Regions from separate parts of the Bradyrhizobium sp. P5_C12 genome, predicted to be linked through region 1. Evidence: riboswitches for the same ligand, from Rfam matches in the RefSeq annotation. Region 1 holds a riboswitch; the other holds the start of a gene.

Region 1 (5,534 bases):
TGATCGCGACGCGGGTGGTCTCACGGGATCGGACCGCGACGGCGGCGATCGCGGAAGGAGACGGCGCATGACGGTGCATTTCATCGGCGCAGGACCGGGCGCTCCCGATCTGCTGACGTTGCGTGGGCGCGACCTGATCGCCGCTTGTCCGGTCTGCCTCTATGCCGGCTCGCTGGTGCCCGAAGGCGTGCTGGCGCATTGCCCGCCGGGCGCGCGGATCGTCAACACCGCGCCGCTGTCGCTTGACGAGATCATCGCGGAGATCTCTTCCGCGCATGCGGAAGGCAAGGACGTCGCGCGGCTGCATTCCGGAGATCTCTCGATCTGGTCGGCGATGGGCGAACAGCTCCGCCGCCTGCGCGCGCTCAACATTCCCTGTACGGTCACGCCGGGCGTGCCGGCGTTCTCGGCAGCGGCAGCAGCCCTCGAAGCCGAGCTGACGCTGCCCGGTCTTGCACAGTCCGTGGTCCTGACGCGCACGCCGGGCCGTGCCAGCGCGATGCCGGAAGGCGAGAAGCTCGCCGCCTTTGCCGCCACCGGCGCGGTGCTTGCCATCCACCTGTCGATCCATCTGCTCGACAAGGTCATCGCCGAGCTCACGCCGCATTACGGCGCGGACTGCCCGGTCGCCATCGTCTGGCGCGCGAGCTGGCCCGACCAGCGCATCGTCCGCGCCACGCTGGCGACGCTCGATGCGGCCGTGGATCGCGAGCTCGAGCGCACCGCGCTCATCCTGGTCGGCAAGACGCTGGGCTCGGCGGATTTTTCCGAGAGCCGCCTTTACGCCGCCGATTATGACCGCCGCTATCGGCCGGTCGGCGCCGAGCCGCGCTTTCCGGAGGCGTCGTGATGGCGGCGAGCCTCATCATCTCCGCGCCCGCCTCCGGCGTCGGCAAGACGACGCTGACGCTGGCGCTCGCGCGCGCCTGGCGCAATCGCGGATTGCGGGTGCAGTGCTTCAAGAGCGGGCCCGACTATATCGATCCTGCCTTCCATGCGGCCGCCACAGGACGCGCCTCCGTCAACGTCGACAGCTGGGCGATGGACCGCGCGACCATCGCGCACCTCGTCGGTCGCGGCGCGGACGCCGATGTCGTGCTCGCCGAGGGCTCGATGGGCCTGTTCGACGGCGTCGCCGCGCGCGGTGTCTGCGGCACCGGCGCCACTGCCGACATCGCGGAGATGCTGGGCTGGCCGGTGTTGCTGGTGATCGATCCGTCCGGGCAGGCGCAGACCGCGGCCGCGATCGCCGCCGGCTTGCGCGACTATCGCGCGGGCGTGCGCCTTGCGGGCGTCGTGCTCAACCGCGTCGCCAGTCCGCGCCACGAGAATCTCGTGCGGCGCGCGCTGCTGGATGCCGGCATTGCCGTATTCGGCGCGCTGCCGCGTCATGCCGAGATCAGCCTGCCAAAACGGCATCTCGGCCTGGTGCAGGCCGAGGAGCAGACGGAGATCGGCGGTCTGATCGACGAGGCCGCGCGCTTCGTCGCTGAGCATGTCGATCTCGATGCGGTGCTGCGATCGGCCGCGGCGTGGTCGCCGCAACCGGCGGGAAACGGCCTGAACGTGACGCCGCCCGGTCAGCGCATCGCGCTCGCCCGCGACGCCGCTTTCTCCTTCGTCTATCCGCATATGCTGGAAGCCTGGCGCGCGGCCGGCGCCGAAATTTTGCCGTTCGCGCCGCTGGCCGACGAAGCGCCCGATGCGAGCGCCGATGTCTGCTGGCTGCCCGGCGGTTATCCCGAGCTTCACGCCGGCCAACTCGCCGCCAATGCGCGCTTTCGCGCCGGTTTGCGCGCTTTCGCCGAAACGCGGCCGGTGCATGGCGAATGCGGAGGCTATATGGTGCTGGGTGCGGGCCTCACCGACGCCGACGGCGTCGGCCATGAGATGGCGGGCCTGCTCGGCCTGGAGACGAGCTTTGCCAAACGCCGCATGCACCTGGGCTATCGTCTGGCCGAACTCGCCGCGCCGATGCCGGGGCACGACGCCGGTGCACGCCTGCGCGGCCACGAGTTCCACTATTCGACCATCGTCGCCCAGCCTGACACGGCGCTGGCGGTGGTGCATGACGCGACGGGTGCGGTCATCGCCGAAACCGGCTCGCGCCGCGGCCTTGCCACCGGCACGTTCTTCCATCTGATCGCGGAGGACCGGTGAGCGGTTTTGTCACTTTCATCTCCGCCGGTCCCGGCGATCCCGAACTCCTCACGGTGAAGGGCGCGGCGCGACTGCGCGAAGCTGACGTCGTGCTCTATGACGATCTCGCCTCGGGCGCGATCCTCGATCTCGCCCGGCCCGGCGCCAATCTCGTGGCGGTCGGAAAGCGGGCAGGGCGGCCATCGACCAAGCAGCACCATGTCAACCGCCTGCTGGTCGACTATGCCGCGACCGGCGTGCGTGTGGTGCGCCTGAAGTCGGGCGATGCCGGCATTTTCGGCCGGCTCGAGGAGGAGCTCGAGACCCTGCGCGACGCCGGCATCGGCTACGAGATCGTCCCCGGCGTCACCTCGGCCTGCGTCGCGGCTGCCCAGGCAGGGATCCCCCTGACCCGGCGCCACACCTCGCGCCGGGTCCAGTTCGTCACCGGGGCCGACGTCACCGGCGAGCTGCCGCAGAATTTGAACTGGGCGGCGCTGGCCGATCCGGAGGCGACCACCGTGGTCTATATGGGCCGGCGCACCTTTCCGGCGCTTGCCGCAAAATTGATCGCGCATGGGCTCGCCCCAAGCACCCCGGCGCTGTTCGCCGAATCCCTCGGCCGTCCCGACGAACGGCTGGTCCGCACCACCATTGCCGAGCTTGCCGAACAGCTTGCGCGGGGCGGGGCGGCTTCCACGGCCGCCGTCATCCTGTTCGGCGCACTGGCGGGAGAATACCCGTCATGATGGTCTCAATCACCCTTCAGCCCTTGACGCCCAGCTGGCGAAAGGGGCACACAGGACGGGCATGGTGCTCGATGCGGCGCAAAGCGCCGGAGCATAATCGGGAATGGGGATGGGCGGACCCAGTTGCGGCGCCCCAAACCCCAGCCGCCCCCGCGACTGTAAGCGGTGAGGGGCTCCGATCAGCCACTGGGCCGCAAGGCTCGGGAAGGCCGGAGATCCCAGTGAACCGCGAGCCAGGAGACCGGCCGTGCGTGTTTTGAGGCCAAGGCCGTCGGGTGTGACGGCAGGAAGGAACTGAACCATGCATATCGAACCCGGAGTCGTATCGGGCGCCAAGCTCGTGTTGAGTTACGCAACCGGCATCGCCGTAGGCGGCGTCGCGCTGAAGCTTGCGGTCGAGACCGTGCGCGAGCAGGGCATCACATCGTTCGCGGCGCGGACGCTCGCCACCACGGGCCTGGTGTTCATCTTCTTCGAGATCCTGCCGCACTTCCCGGTCGGGGTGTCCGAAGTGCACTTCATCCTCGGCTCGACCCTGTTCCTGTTATTTGGCGCGGCGCCTGCGGCCTTCGGCCTCGCGTTCGGACTGCTGTTCCAGGGCATCTTCTTCGAGCCACCCGACCTGCCGCAATACGGCATGAACGTCACCACGCTGCTGGTGCCGCTGTTCGCGATCCAGGCGATCGCCACGCGGATCATTTCGCGCAACACCGCCTATGTCGATCTGCAATACCGTCAGGCGCTGGCGCTTTCGACGACCTATCAGGCCGGTGTTATCGCCTGGGTGGCGTTCTGGGCGCTCTATGGCTCCGGTTTTGCCGTGACCAATCTCGTCAACATCGCGACCTTCGCGGCCTCGTATGCGCTGGTCATCGTGATCGAGCCGCTCGCCGATCTCGGCGTGCTGGCGCTGGCGAAGTCGCTGCGCGGCGTCACCGCGCCCGGCCTCGTTACCCCGCGCCTGCACAACGCGGCCTAGAGACAAGCGAAAGGGCGGCCAATGCGGCCGCCCTTCGCGAACACGATGCTCACCCTCTCCCTGATAGGCATCGGTTGCGGCGATCCCGAGCAGCTCACGCGCGCCGCGATTCGCGCCATCAATGCCGCCGATCTCGTCCTGATCCCGCGCAAGGGGAGCGCAAAATCGGATCTCGCCGAGTTGCGGCGGACGATCTGCGCGAACGTACTCACCAATCAATCGACGCGCATCGCCGAGTTCGACCTGCCGGTGCGTGATGCGGGCGAAGCCGACTACCGCAAGGGCGTAGACGATTGGCACGATGCGGTGGCCGCGACCTGGTCGCAGACGATTGCAAGCCATCTCAAAGGCGAGGGCAAGGTCGCGTTGCTGGTCTGGGGCGACCCCTCGCTCTACGACTCCTCGCTGCGCATTGCGCGGCGGCTCGATCCCTTGCCGAAGATCGCGGTGATCCCCGGCATCACCTCGATCCAGGCGCTGTGCGCGGCGCATGCGCTGCCGCTCAACGACATCGGCGAGCCCTTCCTGGTCACGACGGGACGCCGCTTGCGCGAAGGCGGCTGGCCGCAAGGCACCGACACCGTGGTCGTGATGCTCGACGGTGGCACGGCATTCCAGTCGCTCGATCCGGTTGGCCTGCACATCTGGTGGGGCGCCTATCTCGGCATGCCCGATCAGATCGTCATGTCCGGCGCGCTTGCGGAGGTCGGCGCGCAGATTGTCGCCGCGCGACAGGACGCGCGCGAGCGGCATGGCTGGATCATGGACAGCTACATTCTCAAGCGCAGACCGTAAGCGAGGCAGCATGCTCCCCGACTGGGTCACCCAAAAATGCCCCGATAGCTCCGCGGTCCATCGCGTAGCGGCGATCGCGCGTCAGGCGCAACTGACGAAGCCGACCGGCGCGCTCGGCAGGCTCGAGCAACTCGCGATCGAGCTTGCGGGCCTGCAAGCGACCGAGCAGCCCCGCGCCGGCCGCGCGCCGATCATCATCTTCGCCGGCGATCATGGCATCGTCGCGCAGGGCGTCTCGGCCTATCCGCAAGCGGTGACGATTGCGATGATGGCGAATTTTACCTCGGGCGGCGCCGCGATCTCGGTGCTGGCGCGCGAATTGGGGGCGAGTCTGGAAGTGATCGACGCCGGCACGCTGGCGCAGGAGAAGATGGCGGGCGTCGTCACCGACAAGCCGCGCAACGGCACTCGCGACTTCAGCGTCGGGCCGGCGCTCGAACCGGCGGAGCTGGCATTCGCCTTCGAAGCCGGCCAGCGCGCGGTCGCGCGCGCGGAAGCGAGCCAACCGGATCTCTTGATCTTCGGGGAGATGGGCATCGGCAACACCACGGCGTCGGCGGCGATCGCGGCCAGCCTGCTCGGCGTCAGCGCCGAGGAGATCGCGGGCAGCGGGACCGGTGTCGATGCGGCTGGCCGCGCGCACAAGGCGCGCGTGATCGATGCCGCGATAGCGCGTCACGGCGTTGCGGGTGCGCCGGCCGAAAAGATCCTGTGTGCCGTCGGCGGCCTCGAAATTGCGGCCATCTGCGGCGCGATCATTGCGGCCGCGCAGCGCCGCATTCCGGTGTTGATCGACGGCTTCATCGTGTCGGTCGCAGCGCTGGCGGCCGTGCGGCTCAATCCGTCGTGCCAGCCGTTCCTGCTGCCGTCGC
Region 2 (5,534 bases), on a different contig from region 1:
CATCAGCGGTGTGCGTCCCTGCGGCAGCACGCGGAGCACGGCGGACGAGGCCGCGGTCGCCAGAAGCGCAGCGGCGCCGATGACAAAGCCCCAGGCGATGGTGCCGGCATCGATCGGGTAATGCAGCACGCCGAAGCCGATGGTCTGGTTCACCAGCCACGCTCCGGTGACGACGAGCAGCGCCGGCCGCAGCGGCAGCATCGCGGCCGCGACGACGGCGAATGCCGCAAACGGCGTCGCGCAGGCGAGCGCGAAACTTGCGAGGGCGCATGACACCGTCAGCAGCGCGAAGCAGAACATCGGGGCATGGCGCGGCGTGACCGGATGCAGCCGGAAACGGTCGGCACGAGGTGAAAGCATGTCAGCGGCCATGATTGGTCTCCCGACCCCGATCCTAGCACATTTGTCGAGAGATGAACCGCATGCGAACCGCCCGAACGCGAGGGCGCGCCTGCCGCTCAGGTTCGCCCTCTCGGCCGCTGAGCCCGAGCCCAGGCGATAGCGACGTCGCGCGGCGGGATGTCGATACGCCTGATCGGCGTCAATTCGCCGGAGGCCGAGACGATCGCGGTCTCCTCGCGGCGGCAGCGCGGACACACGAAGCAGACCTCATGCGGGGACGCCGACCAGCTCGAACGTTTGACGTTGGCCGCCATCGGCCATGCATCGCAATGCGAGCACGACACCAGAAACCGGCCGGGATCGAGCATACCCATTCCATCGGACTCCGCGTCCTGCCTGCCCTGCTCCAACGATATCCCATCCAAATCGTTCCGGTGTCCCGGCACCGTCAGCCGCCGGCGTTCCATCGCATCGGGGACCGCGTCCGGATGCGCCGCTCAGTGCGCCCCCTTGAGCGTGCAGGACGTGGTGCAGGTGACCGTGTTGCCGTGGTCGCACGCCTTGCAGGCACTGACGCACTGGTTCATGTCGCGGGGATTATAGGAGCTGTAGTTCCGCATCGGGCAGGACGCGGTCGAGCCGGTGATGTCCTGCTCCTGATTGCAGGCCGCCGTCATGAGCGCGAGCACGAGAACCGCAAGAAGGCGCATGGGATTGCCCTGTAAGGAACGGCAAAGCGACATCGGCGAGGCACGCTGCACCGCAACGAGCCCCGGCACTCCCACCGCGAGCAATCGCAAATCGCGCCGCTCGCATCCCAGAGGATGCGCGCCAAACATTAAGAACGGATTGCCGCCGCACTCAGGCCGCAGCCTTGCCCGCAGCCGCGATCACCTGCCGCATGTCCGCGGCCAGCTGGCGGTACTGCTCCCCGAGTTTCAGATAAAACTCCCGCTTCGCAGCGTCGGTGGCGAGCTTGGTGATCAGCTCGCATTCGGCGGTGAGCGTCTCGAACCGTTCCAGCCTGTCCTGAAGGTCTGTCATCGGCGTGTCCCCATCAAACGCCTCAAGGACACTCAACCTAAGCCCGGGAAATAGGTCACGGCGAACATCGTTATGGGGTAGAATTTCTTTTGTTCAAGGCGACGCCTTCGTGAGCTCGTTGCGACATCGAGGCAGGCAGCCGGGAGGTAGCCACATATTGACGCGCTCTCTGGCAGATGCCAGTTTCATCGGCGGTAGTGTCTGCAAGGACTCTTCAAGGGAATGCGGTGCGTCCGTCTCGGCGGGCAATTCCGCGGCTGCCCCCGCAACTGTAGGCGGATAGCCGACGACCAAACAAACCACTGGAGCCCCACGCGGGCCTCTGGGAAGGTGGTCGAAGGCGATGACCCGCGAGCCAGGAAACCTGCTGCCAGCCATGGTCACGCGCGAACGCATTGGGCGGGGTGCCCCGATGTCGGACAAGTAGCCGGTGCATCTGCCGCTTGGGGCGAAGGTAGATGGCTAAGGCAACCGCGGTGACAGTCTGTTTGCGTCGCCGCAGAGCGTTGTCGTGCAAAATCTTCATATCGGTGCTGGCGTTGCGCCAGCGTTTTCGCGTGTTTTCCTGATTGCCGCGCTCTCGTCGGCGTCGTTGTCTTCCACTGCCGTCGCCCAGAGCGCGGTTCAGGACAACCGGTCCCGGGAGGTTGGCCCGGTCATCGTCTCACCGCCCACTCCGAAGCCGGCTCCGGCCGTCGGCCCCGGCAATCAGCGATCCCGCGCGGCCCGCCGGGCCGCGGGACGCAATCGCGGCGCCCCTGTCGTCGCCGTTCCGGCGACCCAACCGCCGAGCGGCCCGGTCCAAACGCCGCTGAACACGGGCGCCGTCACTGAGGTCGGCTCCCGGCTCGGGATCACGGCCCGGGAGATGCCCGCGAGCGTAGAGGTCATCGACCAGCAGACCATACGGGAGCTGGGCATCAGGACCACCACTGATGTCGCCAAGTTGGCGGTCGGCGTGACCGGCGGCGATGCGCCGGGTGCACCCGCCATCTTCTCGATGCGCGGCTTTAGCGGCGACCAGATCTCTACCCTCTACAACGGCATCCCGATCGGTCCGTCGACCATGACCGGCCGTCCGATGGACACCTCCAATCTGCAGCAGGTGGAGATCATCAAGGGACCAGACTCGCTGGTGGCGGGCCTTGGCGCGACCGGCGGCGCCATCAACTACGTCACCAAGGCACCGCGCACCGGGCCGATCGTCAACGAGGCCTTCACCTCCTACGACTCCTTCAACGGCTATCGCGCCGGCTACGGTTCGGGCGGCAGCACGCTGATCGGCGGCCTCGACTACCGCTTCGACATCAGCCATTTCAACGACAAGAGTTTTATCGACGACACCTATTCGAAACTCAGCAACGTCTCCGGTCAGTTGAACTATCGCGTCAACGAGAGCCTGAAGGTCTGGGGCGCGGCCGAGTACAGGCAGGACAAGGACCGCTTCTACTGGGGAACGCCGCTGGTGCCGGCGAACGCTCCGGGCATCATTCCGACGAACGGCATCGTCTCGGGCCAGTGGACCAATTACTACCTCAACGGCCACACCGGGATGCTCAATCCGGTCACCATCGACGCGCGCACGCTAACCACCACCTACAACGTGCTCGACAACCACAGCGGCGCCAGCGAGCTCTGGCTGCGTAGCGGCTTCCAGTGGGACATCAACAACAGCGTCTCGCTGCGCAGCCAGGTCTACGGCTACGATGCGCACCGGCACTGGTTCAACAACGAGATCAATTCGTTCGACGATTCCGGCCCGAACAACGTCTATCGCGAGCGCCTGGCGCTGGACCATGCGCAGCGGCTCTATGGGAACATCACCGACCTTACCGTCAACTCGAATATCGGCGGCATGGACAACCGCTTCGTCGCCACCGTCGCGGCGAGCAGCTCGCAATTCAACGTTTCGCAGGACACGCTGTTCTTCTCGGACACGGTCGACCTGATCAATCCGGACCGCGGGCTCTACGGTCCGCGCAGCGACGAGAAGATCTATACCCACCTCGACACCGTCTCCCTGTCGTTCGAGGACCGGCTGAAGCTGACTTCGACATTCGCCCTGATCGGCGGCATCCGTTTTGAGAATATCGAGCTGTCGCGGACCCGCTTCGGCGAGAACGGCCTCCTGAAAGCCAACTATCCTTTCTCGACGACGTTCAAGCCGATCACCGGACGCGTCGGCTACACCTGGGACATCGCGCCCGGCGTGATGCTTTACAGCCAGTACGCGACGGCAGCCGACCCGACGGTGGCGAACATCTTCATCCTCAGGCCCACTACGCCGCTGCTACTGACGACGTCGCGGATCTATGAGACCGGCGTGAAGGTGCAATCGGCCGACAAGCGGGCCGAGGCCACGTTCTCGGCCTTCGACATCGAACGCAAGAACGTCTACGTCCCCGAGAGCGGCATCTTGTTCAACGTCGCCGGCAAGATGGCCTCCAAGGGCATCGAGATCGCGGCCGCGGTCAACCCGGTCGGCGGCCTGAAGCTGTGGGGCAATGTCGCCTTCGTGCAGTCGCGGTTCATCGACTTCACCTATGTCGACGGCAATGGCGACTTCCAGTCGTACTCGGGCAAGACGCCGCCGAACGTCCCGAACTTCATCGCCAATGCCGGGGCGTCCTATCGCTTCGACACGAAACTGCCGGTGGAGATCGGTGGCCTGGTCCGCCACGTCGGCGACCGCTTCAACTTCCAGGACAATCTGGTCACCATGAACGCCTACACGATCTTCGACGCATTCGCCTTCGTCGACATCCCCAAGGCCTATTTCCCGGGTGTCGACCAGACCCGGATCAGTTTTCGCGTCAAAAACCTGACAAACAAGCTCTACGCCGCCTGGGGCGATCCCGGTTACACCGACCAGATCATCCTGGGCGCACCGCGGAGTTACGAGGTGGCCGCTTCGTTCAAATGGTGAGGATGCAGCCTCTCCAATGTCGTCCCGGCGAAGGCCGGAACCCATACCGCGTGATCTCTCGATTGCGGAAGGCAGCAGTACTGAACGGCGAGTCTTCGCCAAACTGCCCCTGGGGTTATGGGTCCCGGCCTTCGCCGGGACGACACCGAGGGGAGTGAAATAATTACTTCTGCTCCAGCCGCCAGGCGCCGTCCCAGCCGGCGTCCGGCGGATTGGCCTCGAACTGCGCGATGCGGGCGAGCATGGTGCGCGAGGGACCGTCGCCGGGAACGGCTTCGAGCGCCGCGTTGAAGGCGGCACGTGCGTCGTCGAAACGGCGGGCGCGATAGGCGGCGAGGCCGTCGGCATAATGCGCGCGCAAGCTTTCCTGCTGCGTCGTGAGCGCGCCCGCCCTGCCCATCACCTCGAAGATGGGCTGCGGCGCGCTCTGGCCGGCGACCGCGAGACGATCAACCTCGCGGAGTTCGAGACCCGATCCGATCGCATCCGCGGTCGCCTGCGAGATCAGGATGCGGGTGCCGTAGACCTTGTTGACGGCCTCGAGCCGCGAGGCGAGGTTCACGGCATCGCCCATCACGGTGAAGCTCATCATCAGCTCGGAGCCGATGCTTCCGGTCAAGACCTCGCCGGTGGCGATACCGATCCGCAAGTCGCACGGCACCGGCATGGCGCGGATGCCGAGGAGATCCGGCAACTGCTTCTGGAGCGCCGGCACCTGATCGGCCATGTCGATGGCAGCACAGCCGGCGAGAAGCGCCTGCTCGTCCTCCTCGATGAAGGGCGGCCCCCAATAGGACATGATGGCGTCGCCGATATATTTGTCGATGACGCCGCGGTTGTTCCTGATTGGGCCGGACATCAGCGTGAAATAGTGGTTCATCACCTTGACGAGGCCGCGCGGGGTCATGCCCTCGCTCATCGAGGTGAAGCCGCTCATGTCGCAGAACATGATGGTCATCACCCGGCGCTGGCCGTCGATGGCGACTTCCGGCCGCTCGATCAGCCCCTGCACCACCTTGGGATCGATGTAGCGGCCGAAGGTCTCGCGGATCCGCTCGTTGTGGCGCAACTGCTCGACCATCCGGTTGAAGGCGGCGGCGAGCTCGCCGATCTCGTCCTGCGTCGACACCGTGATGGCCTTGTCGAAGCGGCCGGCCTCGACCTCGCGGGTGCCGGCCAGCAACAGCCGCACCGGACGCGTGATGCCACCGGAGACCAATAG

Evidence for each region. Region 1 has a riboswitch for cobalamin ahead of ACXJMY_RS02660 (energy-coupling factor ABC transporter permease). Riboswitches for the same ligand answer to the same signal wherever they lie in the genome.
Region 2: it holds a riboswitch for cobalamin, as region 1 does, so the genes downstream of both, ACXJMY_RS27255 (TonB-dependent receptor) here and ACXJMY_RS02660 (energy-coupling factor ABC transporter permease) in region 1, are expected to answer to the same signal.

Annotation. Positions count from the first base shown of each region.
Region 1 is NZ_JBFULU010000002.1:229,662-235,195, reverse strand. Features, by position in the region: gene ACXJMY_RS02680 (cobalamin biosynthesis protein) at 1-71, shown strand, start outside; gene cobM (precorrin-4 C(11)-methyltransferase) at 68-850, shown strand; gene ACXJMY_RS02670 (cobyrinate a,c-diamide synthase) at 850-2,160, shown strand; gene cobA (uroporphyrinogen-III C-methyltransferase) at 2,157-2,888, shown strand; cobalamin riboswitch at 2,934-3,152, shown strand; gene ACXJMY_RS02660 (energy-coupling factor ABC transporter permease) at 3,190-3,867, shown strand; gene cobF (precorrin-6A synthase (deacetylating)) at 3,913-4,662, shown strand; gene cobT (nicotinate-nucleotide--dimethylbenzimidazole phosphoribosyltransferase) at 4,673-5,534, shown strand, end outside.
Region 2 is NZ_JBFULU010000037.1:909-6,442, forward strand. Features, by position in the region: gene ACXJMY_RS27235 (hypothetical protein) at 1-372, opposite strand, end outside; gene ACXJMY_RS27240 (hypothetical protein) at 459-716, opposite strand; gene ACXJMY_RS27245 (hypothetical protein) at 840-1,052, opposite strand; gene ACXJMY_RS27250 (hypothetical protein) at 1,204-1,386, opposite strand; cobalamin riboswitch at 1,562-1,772, shown strand; gene ACXJMY_RS27255 (TonB-dependent receptor) at 2,255-4,312, shown strand; gene ACXJMY_RS27260 (adenylate/guanylate cyclase domain-containing protein) at 4,476-5,534, opposite strand, start outside.